4 regions of the Massilia sp. PWRC2 genome follow, and region 3 is predicted to be linked to each of the others. Evidence: predicted binding sites of a transcription regulator. Region 3 holds the regulator's gene; each other region holds the start of a gene.
What was found. The regulator sigma-54, encoded in region 3, starts transcription at its own class of promoters, with help from an activator protein. The targets are predictions, from matches to a motif close to TGGCANGNAANCTGCTTT.
Positions count from the first base shown of each region.

Region 1: the regulator sigma-54 is predicted to act here: its motif matches at 2,609-2,626, upstream of glnA (type I glutamate--ammonia ligase).
Region 2: the regulator sigma-54 is predicted to act here: its motif matches at 2,891-2,908, upstream of adh (aldehyde dehydrogenase).
Region 4: the regulator sigma-54 is predicted to act here: its motif matches at 3,317-3,334, upstream of ACP7BZ_RS12575 (urease accessory protein UreD).

Region 1 covers NZ_JAFCUW010000003.1:324,697-329,202, reverse strand. Annotated here, with positions in the region: gene glnL (nitrogen regulation protein NR(II)) at 1-459, opposite strand, end outside; gene ACP7BZ_RS09185 (DUF4124 domain-containing protein) at 456-947, opposite strand; gene glnA (type I glutamate--ammonia ligase) at 1,128-2,543, opposite strand; gene ACP7BZ_RS09175 (rhodanese-like domain-containing protein) at 2,846-3,298, shown strand; gene ACP7BZ_RS09170 (TAXI family TRAP transporter solute-binding subunit) at 3,268-4,506, opposite strand, start outside.
Region 2 covers NZ_JAFCUW010000025.1:1,648-6,153, forward strand. Annotated here, with positions in the region: gene ACP7BZ_RS22695 (sigma-54-dependent Fis family transcriptional regulator) at 1-653, shown strand, start outside; gene ACP7BZ_RS22700 (DUF779 domain-containing protein) at 688-1,074, opposite strand; gene adh (aldehyde dehydrogenase) at 1,100-2,620, opposite strand; gene ACP7BZ_RS22710 (TonB-dependent receptor family protein) at 2,993-4,506, shown strand, end outside.
Region 3 covers NZ_JAFCUW010000009.1:157,163-161,668, forward strand. Annotated here, with positions in the region: gene rapZ (RNase adapter RapZ) at 1-278, shown strand, start outside; gene ACP7BZ_RS17800 (enoyl-CoA hydratase/isomerase family protein) at 281-1,378, opposite strand; gene hpf (ribosome hibernation-promoting factor, HPF/YfiA family) at 1,485-1,841, opposite strand; gene ACP7BZ_RS17810 (RNA polymerase factor sigma-54) at 1,921-3,411, opposite strand; gene lptB (LPS export ABC transporter ATP-binding protein) at 3,432-4,190, opposite strand; gene lptA (lipopolysaccharide transport periplasmic protein LptA) at 4,187-4,506, opposite strand, start outside.
Region 4 covers NZ_JAFCUW010000005.1:293,088-297,593, reverse strand. Annotated here, with positions in the region: gene ureE (urease accessory protein UreE) at 1-70, opposite strand, end outside; gene ureC (urease subunit alpha) at 83-1,783, opposite strand; gene ACP7BZ_RS12585 (urease subunit beta) at 1,783-2,088, opposite strand; gene ACP7BZ_RS12580 (urease subunit gamma) at 2,117-2,419, opposite strand; gene ACP7BZ_RS12575 (urease accessory protein UreD) at 2,449-3,306, opposite strand; gene ACP7BZ_RS12570 (SulP family inorganic anion transporter) at 3,460-4,506, opposite strand, start outside.

The DNA of each region.
Region 1 (4,506 bases), on a different contig from region 3:
CTCGTGGGCCAGGTTGCGGATCAGTTCCTTGTTGACCTGGCTCTGGTCGAGGATGCGCTCCTCGCGGTCAAGCTTGAGCTGCTGGACGTTCTCGCGCAGCTCGACGATCACTTCATCGTCGCCGACGGCGCTGACGATCGAATGGACCAGCAGCGGTTCACGGCCGAGGCGCTCGAGCGTCAAGTCCTGGCGCAGGTCGGTGTACTGGTGCGCCAGCGCCTGGCGGCACAGTTTGATTAATTCGTCGGCATTGATAAACAGCTGGCTCAGGTGGCTGCGCACCAGCACCCGCGCCGAATTGTCGAGCAGGTGTTCGGCGGCCGGGTTGGCGTAGCGGATATTGTCATCGAAGCCGACCAGCAGCACGCCAGAGGCCAGCAATTCGAGTCCGGACAGGCGGGCGGCGGCGGCGGCACTGGCAGCCAGGGCGGCCGGCGAGGCCGGAGCGGGTGGGGTCATTTAATGTTGCCGATTTCTCGCTTGAGGGCGTCGATGTTCTTTTCCGCGCGGCTGATGCTGTCTTTTAACAGTGCCACGCGTTCCTGGTATTTGGCATAATTGCGCTCATTGCCCTGGCGTTCAGGCTCGCCGCCATTAAATTCGCGGCGGATATCGGCCAGCTTCTTTTCTTCGCTGCGCAATTCTTCGTTGAGGATGTCGCGGCGCTCGTCGTCGCGGTTCTTTTGCTGGACGTTGGACACCTTGGGGAAATCCGCCGGCACCGGCGCCGGCGCCGAGGCCGTACGGCCATTGCCACCGCCCCCGCGCGCCTTCGGCGCTGCATATGAACTGGGCAAATCGAGCGCCTTGCAATTGCGGCGCACCGAATCGGTGAACTCGACGCGGCCGTCGGCGTCCACGCATTTGTAAATGGTGGTATCGGCGCGGACGACGCCGGCCAGCAGCAGCGCCGCGCAGGCAAACAGGAAGTGCAGACGGCTTGTCATATACATCATCTGAATAAAAGCACGCGGCGCATGCAAAAAGGAATCAGCCCGAATATACCTGAACTGCAAAAAAGCGCGGCAAAAGCTGTCGCTTCGGCCGCGCTTTTTACACCTTGCTGGCTGTTTCGATGTCGCCCAGATCAGCTCTGTTGACAGCGAAACAAGCAAACGTGGTTTTTCTTACAGCGAATAGTACATGTCAAATTCGGCTGGGTGGGTCGTCATGCGCATGCGCTGGACGTCCTGCATTTTCAGCTCGATGTAGGCATCGATCATGGAGTCGCTGAAGACGCCGCCACGGGTGAGGAACTCACGGTCCTTGTCGAGGTTTTCCAGCGCTTCTTCGAGCGACGAGCAGACCGTTGGGATCAGCGCGTCTTCTTCCGGCGGCAGATGGTACAGGTCTTTGGTAGCCGCTTCGCCCGGGTGGATCTTGTTGGCGATACCGTCCAGACCGGCCATCAGCAGCGCAGCGAAGCACAGGTAGACGTTGGCCAGTGGATCGGGGAAACGCGTTTCGATACGGCGGCCTTTTGGATTGGCGACGTGGGGAATGCGGATCGATGCCGAACGGTTACGGGCCGAGTACGCCAGCTTGACGGGCGCTTCAAAGCCAGGCACCAGGCGCTTGTACGAGTTGGTACCTGGGTTGGTGATGGCGTTCAAGGCCTTGGCGTGCTTGATGATGCCGCCGATGTAGAACAGCGCCGTTTCCGACAGGCCGGCATAGCCGTCGCCAGCGAACAGGTTTTTGCCGTCTTTCCAGATCGACTGGTGCACGTGCATGCCCGAACCGTTGTCGCCAACGATGGGTTTTGGCATGAAAGTGGCGGTCTTGCCGTAGCTGTGGGCCACGTTCCACACCACGTACTTGAGGTTCTGGGTCCAGTCAGCGCGCTCGACCAGGGTCGAGAAGCGGGTGCCGATTTCGTTCTGGCCAGCGCCAGCGACTTCGTGGTGGTGCACTTCGACCGGGATGCCGAGCGACTCCAGAATCAGGCACATTTCCGAGCGCATGTCCTGGAACGAATCGACTGGTGGCACGGGGAAGTAACCGCCCTTGACGGTCGGACGGTGGCCGCTGTTGCCGCCTTCGGTTTTGGCATCGGTCGACCACGACGCTTCGTCGGAATCGATCTTGACGAAGCAACCCGACATGTCGACTTTCCAGCGCACCGAGTCGAAGATGAAAAATTCTGGCTCAGGGCCGAAGTAAGCGGTGTCGCCGTGGCCCGAGGATTTCAGATAGGCTTCGGCGCGCTTGGCGATCGAACGTGGATCGCGGTCGTAACCTTTGCCGTCGGACGGCTCGATGACGTCGCACTGCATGAACATGGTGGTTTCTTCCATGAACGGGTCGATATTCGCGGTGTTCGGATCTGGCATCAGGATCATGTCCGATGCTTCGATCCCTTTCCAGCCAGCGATCGAGGAGCCGTCGAAGGCGTGGCCCGATTCAAATTTGTCGATGTCGAAGTGCGAAACCGGCACAGTGACGTGCTGCTCTTTACCGCGGGTATCGGCAAAACGGAAGTCAACAAACTTGACTTCGTGTTCTTCGGCCATCTTCAACACTTCTGCGGCGGTCTTTGCCATTCAAAATCTCCTAAATGAAATAAGGGGTGCACCGACCTTGCGGCGGCGCAAACGCAACAACAATGTTAGCAGAATCTATGCCAGCGGCGCCATCAAAAGGGAGGGCTTATTTTCACCCTCTGGGCCGTGCAAGCGGCAGCGTCTGCGCCGGCGGCGAACAATCTGCACCAGAATAGACGCACCCTAATAGTGCATGCTGGCCAGGCACCCCAACTTGGTGCGCACTGCCTGCCAAACGAAGGCGCCGTATAATCCCTTCGTACAGGTGGCATCTGCGCTACCGATTCATCCGAGGGCCGACCATGACCGAGCAACTTCTCGCCACCGCGCGCGCGCGCGCCGCTGATCAACCGTATGCGGGTGCCGTTACCCCGGCTGAGGCGTGGCAGTTGCTGCGCCAGCAGAGTGGCGCGCGACTGATCGATGTGCGCACCAACGCCGAGCGCCATTTTGTCGGCCAGGTGGCGCTGCCACCCGGCCAGCACATGGCGATCGAATGGAGCAGCTGGCCCAGCGGGGTGGTCAATCCACAATTTATCGAACAACTGGCGCAGATCGCTGCCAGGGATGATGTGCTGCTGTTCCTGTGCCGCTCGGGGGTGCGCTCGCGCCATGCCGCCAAACTGGCAAGCGAGCACGGCTACACGAATGCCTTCGACATTCTCGAAGGCTTCGAGGGTGACAAGGACAGCGCCGGCCACCGCAAGACGACCGGCGGCTGGTGCTATGCGCGCTTGCCCTGGATCGGTGGCTGACGGCTGGGCTCAGGCTCAGGCTGCGCTGCCGCCAGCGTCGCCTTGACGCGCTGGCGCACAAAATTGATGTGGCTGCGCAAGCCATACAGATTGTCGGCAAACGCCAGCGGGATCGACATGTGGTTGACGCGCTCTTCGATATCATCGAGGCGTTTGAGCAAATCGGCGCAGACCTGCTCGTGCTGCCCCTCCCCGGCCGCCTCCAGGGTCTGCTCGACGGCGCGCAACTGGCCGTACCAGCGGTACAGGCGCGACTTGATGCGCCACACGTACAGGGGCGGCACCACTTTCGAAAATGGCAAAATCAGCGCAGCGAGCGCCACCACCACCACCCATAAACGGTCGAACAGATTGGCCACCCAGAACGGCATGTAGCGCTGCAGCAGCGGGGCGCCGTCCTTGTAGAATTTGGCGGCCTCGCGCGCCACCGGGATTTCCGTGTACTGGCTCGACGGGAACTGGCCCTGGCGCTGGAACCAGCCGGCGCCGCCATGGATCTCGGCAGCGGCCTGCACAAACAGTTCGATCAGCGCCGGATGCAAGTCGCTGCGCGCGACCAGCGTGGCAGTGGGGGCGATCAGGTGAAAATCCTGCGGTGGCAAATCGCGGCCCAGATCAACGATCCCGCGCGGCAGCACGACGTGCGATAAAAACGGCAGGCGCCGCGCGTACGCCTCGGCCTGGTCGAAATTGGCCAGCCGGATGCCGGGCGTTTGCAGCAGCATCTGCACCAGCAAGGCGTCCGGTCCGGAAGAAAACACCAAGCCGTCGATGCGCCCGGCCAGCAGCTCGACCGTGGCCGGGGTATTTTCCAGCGCACCGATCTGCAGATCGGCCGGCTCGACGCCGTTTAAGGCCAGCACCTGGCGAAACAGCTTGGGCACGCCGGTGCCTTCCGGCCCCAGATTGATGCGCAAGCCTTTCAGCTCGCTCATCTGGGTGGCCTTGACGCCCTCGCGCAGAAACAGCCAGACCGGTTCGGTGAACAGGCTGCCCAATGACACCAGGCCCTTGCGCTGTGCTTCTGCTTCATCGGTCGAGCCGCTCTGGACGAAGGCGACGTCGACTTTGCCCTCCTGCAGCTGCTGCAGATTGTCTTGCGAGCCCAGCGACGCCACCTGGGTCACCTTGATGCGGTCTTTGGCCAGTTCAGTGGCGTATTTTTTGCCGAATTCCTGGTAAGCGCCGTTTTCCTGGCCCGTGGCCAG
Region 2 (4,506 bases), on a different contig from region 3:
CCGCCAATGGCGGCACGCTATTTCTCGATGAAATCGGCGACATGCCGCTCGGCTTGCAGGCCCGCCTGCTGCGGGTGCTGCAGGAACGCATGGTCACTCCGCTCGGCAGCGGCAAGTCGATTGCCGTCAATGTTGAACTAATTTGCGCGACCAATCACAACCTGCGCGAACGCATCGCCCGCGGGCTGTTCCGCGAAGACCTGTATTACCGCCTCAATGGCCTGGTGGTCAAGTTGCCGCCCCTGCGCGAACGTACCGACCTGGAAACCGTGGTCAAGAAAATTCTCGCCACCGAATCGAGCGGCGCTCACTATGCGGTGTCGAACGATCTGTTAGCCATGTTCAAGCGGCACAAGTGGCCTGGCAACTTCCGCCAACTGACCAACCTGCTGCGCACCGCGATCATCATGGCGGGCGACGAGCACGAGATCAGCCTGCTCCACATGCCCGACGATTTTCTTGACGACATTGTCGACACCGCCGTGCAGGCGGCAGCCGCGCCCCTGTCCGCCACGGGCACCAGGCTGGAACAAATGGAACATGCGGCCATCGTGCGCGCCCTTGAGGCGCATGGCGGCAATGTGTCGGCCACCGCGCGTTCGCTCGGGGTCTCGCGCACGACGATTTACAGAAAAATGCCCCACCTGAAATAGATGGCCGGGCGCGCCCGCTACCGCGTATACAGCCTCAACTGGCGGCGCCGCTCCCCTGCGACGCCAGTTGAGCAAACTCCTCATCGGTGAACAGGCGTGAGCGCGTCAAAAAGCGCCGCCCCGTTCCGTTATCCAATGAAAACATGCCGCCATTGCCGACTACCACATCGATAATCAGCTGGGTGTGCTCCCAGTAGGCGAACTGCTCGAGTCCCATATAAAACGGCGCGCCGTTCAGCTTGCCGAGATAGACGTCGCTGTCGCTGACGGCGAACTCGCCGGCCGGGTAACACATGGGCGCGCTGCCATCGCAACAGCCGCCCGACTGGAAAAACATGATAGGACCGTGCCGCTCGCGCAACGCGGCGATCATCAAGAGGGCCGCTGGCGTCGCGGTGACCCGGTCGAGCGAGAGTGTCATGGCTGGCCTTTTAGCGCATAAATGTTCAGAAGAACCCGAGCGCTTTGGGGCTGTAGCTAACCAGCAGATTCTTGGTCTGCTGGTAGTGGTCGAGCATCATCTTGTGGTTTTCGCGACCGATGCCAGACTGCTTGTAACCGCCGAACGCCGCGTGCGCCGGATACAGGTGGTAGCAGTTGGTCCACACGCGGCCCGCCTGGATGGCGCGACCGACACGGAAGGCGCGCGAGCCATCGCGTGTCCACAGGCCCGCACCGAGGCCATACAGGGTATCGTTGGCGATGCGGATGGCGTCGGCTTCGTCCTTGAAGGTGGTAACGGAGACGACCGGCCCGAAGATTTCCTCCTGGAAGATGCGCATCTTGTTGTCGCCCTTGAAAACGGTCGGCGTGACGTAATAGCCGCCCTTGAGGTCACCTTGCTGGTCGCAGCGGGCGCCACCGGCGAGCAATTCGGCCCCCTCCTGCTTGCCGATGTCAAGATACGACAAGATTTTTTCCAGCTGCTCTTGCGAGGCCTGGGCACCGATCATGGTCGAGGCGTCGAGCGGATTGCCCTGCTTGATGGCGGCGACCCGTTTGAGGGCCCGTTCGATGAATTTTTCGTAGATCGATTCCTCGATCAACACGCGCGACGGACAGGTGCACACCTCGCCCTGGTTCAGCGCGAACATGGCAAAGCCTTCCAGGCATTTATCGAAGAAATCATCATCGGCATCCATGACGTCGGCAAAAAACACGTTCGGTGACTTGCCGCCCAGCTCAAGGGTGACGGGAATCAGGTTTTGCGCCGCATAACCCATGATCAGGCGGCCCGTCCCCGTCTCGCCCGTAAACGCGATCTTGGCGATGCGCTTGTTCGACGCCAGCGGTTTACCCGCTTCGAGGCCGAAACCATTGACGATGTTGAGCACGCCAGGCGGCAACAGGTGGCCGATCAGCTCGATGAGCACCATGATCGACGCCGGCGTCTGCTCGGCTGGCTTGAGCACCACGCAATTGCCAGCGGCCAGCGCCGGCGCCAGCTTCCACACCGCCATCAGGATCGGGAAGTTCCACGGAATGATTTGACCGACCACGCCGAGCGGCTCGTGAAAATGGTACGCGTACGTCTCATGGTCGATCTGCGCAACCGAGCCTTCCTGGGCGCGGATGCAGCCGGCAAAATAGCGGAAGTGATCAATTGCCAGCGGGATGTCGGCGGCCATGGTCTCGCGAATTGGCTTGCCATTGTCGATCGTCTCGGCGGTGGCGATCAGGGTCAGGTTCGCTTCCATGACGTCGGCGATCTTGTTGAGGATATTCGCCCGCTCAGTCTGCGAAGTCTTGCCCCAGGCTTCTTTGGCGGCGTGGGCGGCGTCCAGCGCCAGTTCGATATCGGCGGCGCTGGAGCGGGCGATTTCGCAAAATACTTCGCCGGTAATCGGCGTGATATTGCCGAAGTATTCGCCGTTGACGGGGGCGACGAAGGCGCCGCCAATATAATTGTCGTAGCGTGGCTTGAAAGGGTTGGCAACGCCCAGTTTGCTGATGTCCGCGAGATTCATGTCGTCCTCTAAGTGGTGGTGTGGTCAAACCGCGGTGGCGGCCCGATCGTCTGCTCTACCCCTGTCATCTCGCAAATGCCGTGCCAGCGCACGTCGGCCTTGCGGCCATAGGTGATGCCCACCGCGCGATGCTGCACAACTGTCCCAGAATCGAACAGCTGTCACGAAACGGGACAACGATCAGCGCGACACTGTCGCGACGAAGCTTGGCGCAATCGGCTGTCCGCGCGATCGACATCCCTTCGACAAAGAGCGTGACTGTCAATGCTGGCAGCAAGCTGCGTGCCACGTCTCGGGTGCGGCGCAACCAAGCGCCGGACGGGTATATTGCTACTCAACGGTCATTGTCGCCTTTCATTGATGGAGAATTTCATGCATCACCCGTTTCGACTCAAGGCCGTCGCCAGCCTGTTTGCCGCCAGCTCGACGCTGCTGGCACCGGTGGCGCGCGCCACCGACCCCATGCTGCCGATGGCTGATGTGGTGGTGGTCAGTGGCAGCCGCATCGCCCATACCAGCTTCGACCTGCCGGCAGCGGTCGATGTCGTCGACGCCGCCCGTATCAGCGACGGCCAGATGCGCGTGAATGCCTCCGAGGCGCTGGCCTCGGTACCTGGTTTGGTGGCGCAGAACCGGCAAAACTATGCGCAAGACTTGCAGATTTCCTCGCGCGGTTTTGGCGCCCGCTCGGCCTTCGGCGTGCGCGGCGTGCGCCTGATCGGCGACGGCGTACCGGCGACCATGCCGGACGGCCAGGGACAACCGTCGGCCTTCAACCTGGATCGGGCCGAACGCATCGAAGTATTGCGCGGCCCCTTCTCGGCCATCTACGGCAACCACTCGGGCGGCGTGATCCAGCTGTTTACGCGCGACGGCCAGGGCCGGCCGACACTCGAGACCAACCTGGCCAGCGGCAGCGATGGCGCCCGCAAGACAGATATCAGCGCGCAAGGCAGCAGCGGCGCGCTCGGCTACGTCATCGATGCATCGCGCTTCGCCACCGACGGCTACCGCGACCACAGTGCTGCCACCCGCGACCAGTCCTTCGTCAAGCTGACCATGACGCCCACGAAGGACGGCACACTGACCCTGGTGGCCAACACATTGCGCCAGGATGGGACTGAAGATCCGCTGGGCGTGACCTGGGCCACCTACCAGCGTGACCCGCGCGCCGGCGAAATTGACACCACCGACACGCAAACGCCGAAGCGCACCCTGGCCGGGCGTTACAACACGCGCAAGGATATCCGCCACCAGCAAATCGGCATCGCCTACGACCAGAAATTCGGCGACGACCGCCTGCACGTCATGACCTATGGTGGTAACCGCCAGGTCGTCCAATACCAGGCGTTTTCAAAAGGCTTTCAGGCGGCGCCATCGCAATCGGGCGGCGTAGTCGATTTCGACCGCAATTTTTATGGCGTCGATATCAACTGGGTCAGCATCCGCGCGTTGGCGGCGGGCACACTGACCACCACCATCGGCATCGACTACGGCCACTCGACCGACGAGCGTACCGGCTACGAAAATTTTATCGGCAGCCAGCTTGGCGTGCAGGGCGCGCTGCGGCGCGACGAGCAGGACACCCTCGCCAGTGCCGATCCCTACCTGCAGGCCGAATGGCAGGCAGGCGCGTGGGTATTAACGGGTGGCATGCGCCACACGCGCCTGACGGTGCAGGTGGGCGACCGCTTCCTTGCCAATGGCAATGATAGCGGTAGTGCCAATTTTAGCCATACGACGCCTGTACTGGGCGTACTGTACAAGGTCAATCCACTGCTCAATGTGTATGCCAGCACCGCGCGCGGATTTGAGACGCCGACTTTGAACGAGTTGTTTTATTCGGGCACCGGCGGCGGCTTCAATTTCAATTTACGCGCCGCCCA
Region 3 (4,506 bases):
ATCCCTACTACGACATCAGGCTGCGCCCGCTGACCGGCATGGATGCGCCCGTCATCGCCTTCCTCGACGCCCAGCCGGCGGCCGGCGAACTGCTCGAAGATATCCGCGCGTTCATTGAAAAATGGCTGCCCTCATTTAAAACCGACAACCGCAGCTACCTGACGGTGGCGCTCGGTTGCACAGGTGGTCAGCACCGCTCGGTGTATATGGCCGAGCGGCTGGCGGCGTATTTCGCGCCCACCGAACGGGTGGTGCTGCGCCACCGCGAACAATCGTAGCTTTATTCTTTCCCGAGGTCGCGCAGCGGATGCGCGCGCGCCGGCCACGGTGACGCGAAAAACCGTTCGACCATCGCTGCCGTCACACCTTCGAGCGTGGCCGGGTTCCACACCGGCGCATTGTCCTTGTCGATCACCAGCGCGCGTATGCCTTCGAGCACTTCGCCATGTTCAAAATTGCGCCGCACCAGGATGCGTTCCATGCGCAGGCAATCGGCGAGATCGAGGCTGGCGCCGCGCGTCAACAGTTGCAGGGTCACTTTTAACAGCAGCGGCGAGCGCTTGTGCATGGCGGCCAGCGCTTTTTGCATCAGTACGCTGTCGTCGGTGGCCAGCGAAGCAATGATGGCTTCAATGGTGGAATGACTAAAATGGCGGTCGATGGCGGCGCGCGCCTCGGCCAGCGGCGCCAGAGCAGCGTCGGCGGCGGCCCGGTGCGGCGCGGCAAACGCCGCCACCGCAGCGCGCAGCTGGGTGCCTGGGGTGGTCTCGATCAGTTCAAGCAGCGCCGCCATCTGTGCCTGCGGCACGAAGGTGTCGGCCAGGCCGCAATAGAGGGCGTCGGCGGCGCGCACGGTCAAGCCCGTCAGTGCCAGGTAATACCCCAGCCGGCCCGGTGCATGGCTGAGAAAATAACTGCCGCCCACATCGGGAAACAGGCCAATGTTCACTTCCGGCATGGCCAGTTTGCTGCCATCGGTGACCACCCGCAAGCCGCGCTGGCGGTGCGCTTCCGACACGCCCAGACCGCCCCCCATCACCACCCCATCCATCAGGGCAATATAGGTTTTCGGATAAAAGTGAATCAGGTGGTTGAGGCGGTATTCTTCGGTGAAAAAATCTTCCAGCGAGGCGCTGCCACCGGTGGTCGGCAGCGTGCCGACGTCGTAAAAATAGCGGATGTCGCCGCCCGCGCACAGGGCCTTGTCGGTGCTGCTGCGCAGTACCACGGCGTCGATGGCATCGTCATCCTGCCACGCCAGCAGCACGTCGGTGAGCGCGCGGATCATTTCCAGCGACAGCGAATTGAGGGTGCGCGGACGGTCGAGCGTGATGATGGCGGTGCGGTTGGCGATGCGGGTCTTGACGAAGTCGGTCATGGCGGCAGAGAGAGGGGAAAACACCTATTCTAGCAGCGACGCCGGCACGCCCGACGTGACAAGGGCGCCCGCGGGCGCCCTCATCCATATTAGGGGACCTGGTGACTCAGGCAGCAGCGGCCGGCAGTTCTTCTTCGGACAGGTGCTTGATGGCCTGGTGATCGTGGTCCTGGACCTGGGTTTTGTATTTCATGACCTGGCGATCGAGCTTGTCGATCAAGCCGTCGATGGCGGCATACAGGTCGTGCGACAGGGCGTTAACGTTGATGGTCTTGCCCGGAAGTCGGAGGTTGATTTCGGCTTTTTGCCGTTTTTCTTTTTCAGTCAGATTGTCGACGGTGAGGATGACGGCAATGTCGATCACTTGATCAAAATGGCGCCGGACGCGTTCCAGTTTGCTCTGTACGTATTCACGGATGGCTGGGGTCACTTCAAGATGATGTCCGCTGATTGTGAGATTCATACACACTCCTTTGATGATGTCGCTTCCTGTTCATGCAAACCGCATAAAGCGGGACGCAGAGGAACACTGAAAAAACGATCTACAGATTCTTGCGAAGAGCGACGGGCGGGATTTTCAGCGCTTCACGGTATTTGGCCACCGTGCGGCGCGCTATGACCATACCTTGTTCCCCCAGCATGTCTGCGATCTTGCTGTCTGAAAGTGGATTCTTCGGGTCTTCCGCTCCTGTCAATTGCACGATGAGTGCCCGGATCGCTGTCGACGATGCTTCGCCGCCGGCGTCGGTCGCCACGTGGCTGCCAAAGAAATATTTCAACTCAAACATTCCATGCGGGGTCAGCATGTATTTTTGAGTGGTTACCCGGGAGATAGTGCTCTCGTGTAGGCCCAGTGTATCAGCAATTTCACGCAGCACAAGGGGACGCATGGCGACCGCGCCGTGCGAAAAAAAGTTACGTTGCCGCTCCACAATTGCTTCGGCGACCCGCAAGATGGTGTCGAAACGCTGCCGCATATTTTTGATTAGCCACTTTGCTTCCTGCAACTGGGCGCCCATCTGGCCCTCGCCCTTGCCCTGCTTGAGCAGGCTGGCGTACATATTGTTGACCCGCAGGCGCGGCATGACGTCATTGTTCAGGCTGACGGTCCAGCCGCCGCGCGCCTTGCGCACGATGACGTCGGGCACCACGTAATCGGAGGTGCCGGCGCCGAAACCGGCGCCCGGATGGGGGTTGCACTGGCGGATCACCACTTGCGCCTCGCGCAAATCTTCGTCATCGCAAGCGAGCGCTTTTTTGAGCTTGTTAAATTCGCGCTGGGCGAACCAGGTCAAGTGCTTGCAGACGATCTCGAGCGCCATGCGGCGCGTCACCATGGCGATTGCCGGCATGCGGCGAATCTGCAGCGCCAGGCACTCGCCGGCATTCCTCGCGCCCACCCCGGCGGGATCAAAACTTTGCAGCAGCGAGAGCGCGGTTTTCAGTTCGTCCGCATCGATCTCCAGCTCGGCCGGCATGCGCTCCAGTATCTCTTCGAGCGACTCGGTCAGATAGCCATTGTCGTCGAGGGCATCGATCATCAGTTCGACCAGCGCGCGGTCGCGCAGTTCCAGCATCGCCAGGCGCATCTGTTCGGACAGGTGCTCGCGCAGGGTGGTGGCGGTCGCTTCGATCTGCGGGCGCGATTCCTCGTCGTCGGGCGACTTGTTGCGCGACGCTTCGCTCCAGTCTTCGCTGTCGGCGCTGGTGTCCTGGGTGCTCTCGCCACCCATGTCGACCGCTTCGCCACTGTCGGCGTCGGCCGCCGGTGCATCGGCGTTGGGCGGTGCATCCTGGTTGCCCACTTCAGGTGCTTCGGCATTGCCGCTGGCGCCGACGGCGCCGTCGGCGAGCAGGCGCACCGAGTGGTCGAGCGGATCGTCGAGGCGCTCGAGCAGGGGATTGTCGGACAACAGATGCTCGAGTTCCTGGTGCAGCTCGAGGGTCGACAGTTGCAGCAGGCGGATCGACTGCTGCAGCTGCGGCGTGAGCGCCAGGTGTTGCGAGGTACGTAGTTGAAGTGACTGTTTCATGGCTCGCTTTTGACGGATGCTTACATGCGGAAGTGTTCGCCCAGGTACACGCGCCGCACCGACTCGTCGGCGATGATGTCGTCAGGGCTGCCCGAAGCGAGCACGGCGCCCTGGTTGATGATGTAAGCACGGTCGCAGATACCCAGCGTCTCGCGCACATTGTGGTCGGTAATGAGGACGCCAATACCGCGCTCTTTCAAAAAGCGCACGATGCGCTGGATCTCGATGACGGCGATCGGATCGACCCCGGCGAATGGTTCATCGAGCAGCACGAAGCGCGGGTTGGTGGCCAGCGCCCGGGCGATTTCCACCCGCCGGCGCTCACCGCCCGACAGCGACAAAGCCTGGTTGTCGCGCAGCTTGTCGATCTGCAGATCTGCCAGCAGGCTGTCGAGCCGCTCGGTGATCTGCGCTTTGGTCAAGGCCTTGCCGTCGACTTTTTGCAGCTCGAGCACGGCGCGGATATTCTCTTCCACCGTCAGCTTGCGAAACACCGACGCTTCCTGCGGCAGATACGACAGGCCGAGGGCAGCGCGGCGGTGGATCGGCAGGCGCGAGATGTCGACGCCGCTGATGTCGATGGTGCCGGCGTCCGACGGCACCAGCCCGACGATCATGTAGAACGAGGTGGTTTTACCGGCGCCATTCGGCCCCAGCAAACCGACCACTTCGCCGCACTCGACCTGCAGCGAGACGTCGCGCACCACCAGCCGCTTGCCATAGCTTTTTTGCAGGCCGCGCACGATCAGCGTGCTGCCACACGATTTCGCTTCGATCATGGCTTTTTCGCCGCTGCGGGAACGCCTGGCGCTGGTGCTGATGCAGGTGCTGGTGCCGGCGCTGCGCCTGGCGCCGGCGGCAGCTTCGGCTCGATCACCATCCGTACGCGGCCACCATCGGCCTTGGTGGTGCCGCTGACATCGTTCTCGACCGCATAGACTTCCTTGCGGCTGTCGTAGGACAGATAAGGCCCCTGCACTTCCTGGGTCTTGCGCTTGTTTTCGACGGTGGTGATCTTCGCCTTTGAAAACAGTTTGACGATTTCCAGCTTGTTGTCGTATTCGATGCGCTCGGCCTCGCCCTCATCCCAGATAT
Region 4 (4,506 bases), on a different contig from region 3:
GGTCGTAGGGCAGAACGAGCGTGCCGTAGAGCGCCGCAGCGCTCTTGATCTTGCTGTGAAAGGTCAGCATCGGTGGCGCATCCTAAAACAGAAAATAACGTTGGGCCATCGGCAGCACGGCCGCCGCTTCGCACACCAGCAGCTCGCCATCGGCGCGTACTTCATAGGTTTCCGGATCGACCTGCATGTGCGGGGTGGCGCTGTTGTGGATCATGTCGGCCTTGCTCAGGCCGCGTGTCGAGTGGACCGCAATGACGGTTTTGCTCAGCCCCAGCTGCTCGCCGATGCCGGCATCGAAGGCTGCCTGCGACACAAAGGTGAACGACTTTTTCAGGCCGCCAGCATAGGCGCCGAACATCAGGCGGTAGTGTACCGGCTGCGGCGTGGGAATCGAGGCATTGGGGTCGCCCATCTGGGCGGCGGCGATCATGCCGCCCTTGACGATCAGCGACGGCTTGACGCCAAAAAAGGCCGGCTTCCACAGCACCAGGTCGGCGATCTTGCCCACCTCGATGGAGCCGACCACGTGCGCGATGCCGTGGGTGATGGCAGGGTTGATGGTGTACTTGGCGATATACCGTTTGACCCGAAAATTGTCATTGCGCTCGCCATCGGGCGCCAGCGCGCCGCGCTGCAGCTTCATTTTATGGGCGCTCTGCCAGGTACGCATGATGGTCTCACCGACCCTGCCCATGGCCTGCGAGTCGGACGACATCATCGAGATGGCGCCCATGTCGTGCAGGATGTCTTCGGCGGCGATGGTTTCGCGGCGGATGCGCGATTCGGCGAACGCCACATCTTCGGCAATCGCCGGGTCGAGGTGGTGGCACACCATCAGCATGTCGAGGTGCTCGTCGAGCGTGTTGACGGTGAACGGCCGGGTCGGATTGGTCGACGACGGCAGCACATTCGACTGGCCGACGGCGGCGATGATGTCGGGCGCATGGCCACCGCCGGCGCCTTCGGTGTGAAAGGTGTGGATGGTGCGGCCCTTGAAGGCGGCCAGGGTGTTCTCCAGAAAACCCGCTTCGTTGAGGGTGTCGGAATGGATCGCCACCTGCACATCCATCGCCTCGGCCACCGCCAGGCAGTTATCGATGGCGGCCGGCGTGCTGCCCCAGTCCTCATGCAGTTTCAGGCCAATCGCGCCCGCCAGCACCTGTTCGACCAGGGGTTGCGGCAGGCTGACATTGCCCTTGCCCAGAAAGCCCAGGTTCATCGGGAAGGCGTCGGCCGCCGCCAGCATGGCATGCAGATGCCACGGTCCCGGTGTGCAGGTAGTGGCCGCCGTGCCCACCGCCGGCCCGGTACCGCCGCCGATCATGGTGGTTACGCCGCTCATCAAGGCTTCTTCGATCTGCTGCGGACAAATGAAATGGATGTGGGTGTCGACGCCGCCGGCGGTGACGATCGATCCTTCACCGGCGATGATCTCGGTGGCGCCGCCAATGGCCATCGTCACATCCGGCTGGATGTCGGGGTTACCGGCCTTGCCGATGGCGGCGATCAGGCCGTTTTTCAGGCCGATGTCGGCCTTGACGATGCCCCAGTGGTCGATGATGACGGCATTCGTGATGACGGTGTCCATGACGTCGGCGTGCACGCGCTGCGACTGGCCCATGCCATCGCGGATGGTCTTGCCGCCACCGAATTTGACTTCTTCGCCATAGGTGGCGTAATCGCGTTCGATCTCGATGAACAGTTCAGTGTCGGCCAGGCGGATGCGGTCACCGACGGTGGGGCCGTACATCTCGGCGTAGGCCGCGCGGCTGATGCGGGCCATTACAGATCCCCCATCACGAGCGCGTTAAAACCGTACACCTTGCGGGCGCCGGCCAGTGCCAGCAGTTCGACGGTGCGCTGCTGGCCCGGCTCGAAGCGCACGGCGGTGCCGGCGGCGATGTTCAAGCGCATGCCGCGGGCGGCTGCACGATCGAACAGCAGGGCCGCGTTGACCTCGAAAAAATGGAAATGCGAGCCGACCTGGATCGGCCGGTCGCCGCTGTTGGCCACCACCACGCTGACGCTGGCGCGACCGGCATTGAGTTCGATGTCACCCGCTTCGAACAGGTACTGGCCGGGGATCATGGCATCAGATGAAGTCATCAGGGACCTTTCAGGGGATCGGGTGGTGCACGGTGACCAGCTTGCTGCCATCGGGGAACGTGGCCTCGACCTGGATATCCGGGATCATCTCGGCGATGCCGTCCATGACCTGCGCGCGCGTGAGGATGGTGGCGCCGTCGGCCATCAGCTGGGCCACGCTCTTGCCGTCGCGCGCCCCTTCCATGATGGCGGCACTGATCAGGGCCACCGCTTCGGGATAGTTCAGTTTCAGGCCGCGCGCGAGGCGGCGCTCGGCCAGCAGGCCGGCGGTAAAAATGAGCAGCTTGTCTTTTTCGCGGGGAGTCAGGTCCATGGGCGGTCCAATAATAAAGATCAAATCAATCAGGTCTGCCAGATGCGCGGCAGCGGCGCCGCGCAGCCCAGCAGGTGCGGCCGCAAGAGCTGCCAGGCCGCCGTCATGATGCGTCGCGCAGACTCGCTGTCGTCACCGAGCAGGCGGGCGACGAACACCGTCTTGACCTGGCTGGCAGCGAGGCGTCCATCGAGCGCGCGGATCTGCGCCAGCAGCGCCGCCGGCAGCGGCGCACCGACGCCGATCAGGGTGGCGCAGACGCTGGCGCCGCCCAGGCCAATCGGGCTGTGCATGGTGGCGGCGGGGTCGCTGGCGTCGATGGCGCCCTGCTCCCACCATACCAGCTTGCCGCCGCTGCGAATCTCGGTGCGCTGACGCACCACGCCGGTGCTGAAGGTCTCGCCAGACGCGCGCCGGCCAAAGCACAGCAGCTCGGCGCCGATGTAGCGCGCACCCTCGGCCAGCTCGACGTGATGTTCGAGGTGAACGGTGGCGTCGTTGAAAAAAATGGTGTCCTGCGGCAGCCACTCGACGGCGGCGCCGGCACCCGCGCGCAGCTGCACCGTCTGGCGCGAGATCCTGCCGTTGGCGCGGTACCACTTGCCGGCACCCGGGGTGGTCAGCAGCACGTGGGCAGCCGGGCCCAGCTCGACATCGATGGCCAGGGTGTCGCCGCCGACCACGCCGCCGGGCGGGTGGACGACGATGGCGTGGCAGATGGCCGCGCCTTCCGGATACAGCGCCTTTTGCACGCGCAAGGGCCCCATGTGGCGCCGCTCGACCAGGCGGGTGACGCCGCCATCGCGGACGAAGCGCAGGCGCAGGCTGGCCTGCCACGCGGCGGGGCGGGGGGCGATGGCGCAAGGGGGCAATGTACACTCTGGCATAACAGTCAATTTAGCACGTTGCGTGCCAGCGCAGACGCGGTGGCGGTGCCGGTTAACGCACTGACTTGGTGCTAATGGCGGTCAGTGATGCACCTGTGGGACAGCCCCCCCTGCGCTGCCAGTCGCCCTTGCCTGGCGCGCGCCACACCATGCTTACAAGGGGGAGGAGGAGGCCGGCGCCGGCGCCGTCAGCGCATCCCACGCATTGGCAGCGCTCAGAAACACCTGGCCACTCAGTGCAGTCATCAGATCGGCCGTCTTCAGGCGGTCCATCACCGGCCCCTTGACTTCAGCCAGATGCAGCAGCACGCCGCGCGCGCGCAGCTGGCCATTGAGGTCCGCCAGGCCAAACAGCGCCGAGGTGTCGATGGCATTGACCGCCGAGAGCACCAGCACCAGGTGGCGCAGGGCCGGGCGCGCCGCCACTTCGTCGTCGATGCGGGCGGCGACGGCGTCGATATTGCCAAAGAAAAGAAAGGCGTCGACCCGCAGCAGCAGCAGCGCCGGCGTGGTGCCGCCGGGGTAGCGCTCGACGTTCCTGAAATGCTCGCTGCCGGCGATCCGCCCCAGCACCGCGATGTGCGGCCGGCTGGCGCGCCAGATCAGGGTGCCCATCGATAGCAGCACGCCAATGACGACGCCCGCTTCGACACCCGCGACCAGCACGCCGCCGGCGGTGCCGGCCAGCGCCAGGGCATCGCTGCGGTCGTAGCGCAGCGCCACGCGCCAGGTGTCCAGTTCAAGCATGCCCAGCACCGCCACCATGATGGTCGCCGCCAGCACCGGCATCGGCACCAGCGCCAGTGCCACGCTGGCATGCGGCAGCACCAGCGTGAGCGTGAGCAGCAGCGCGCTGATGATGCTCGCCAGCGGCGTGTTGGCACCGGCGGCGTGGTTGACGGCGCCGCGCGACATGCTGCCGGTGACGGCAAAACCACCCGACAGCGCGCTGCCCAGGTTGGCCACGCCCAGCCCCACCAGTTCCAGGTTGGCGCGCGGCTTGTGCGCGACGCCACCGCCGTGGCCAACACCCCGGCCTGACTGCGCCTGCGCCAGCGCCTGCGCCGACGACATCGAAATGAGGAACACCATGAACGCCGTCAGCAGCGCCGGTTGCAGCAGCGCGCCCCAGTAGGACGATGCGGTTGCCAGGTTCAGCGACGGCAGCCCCGAGGGGACCGCGCCGATGGTGGTAACGCC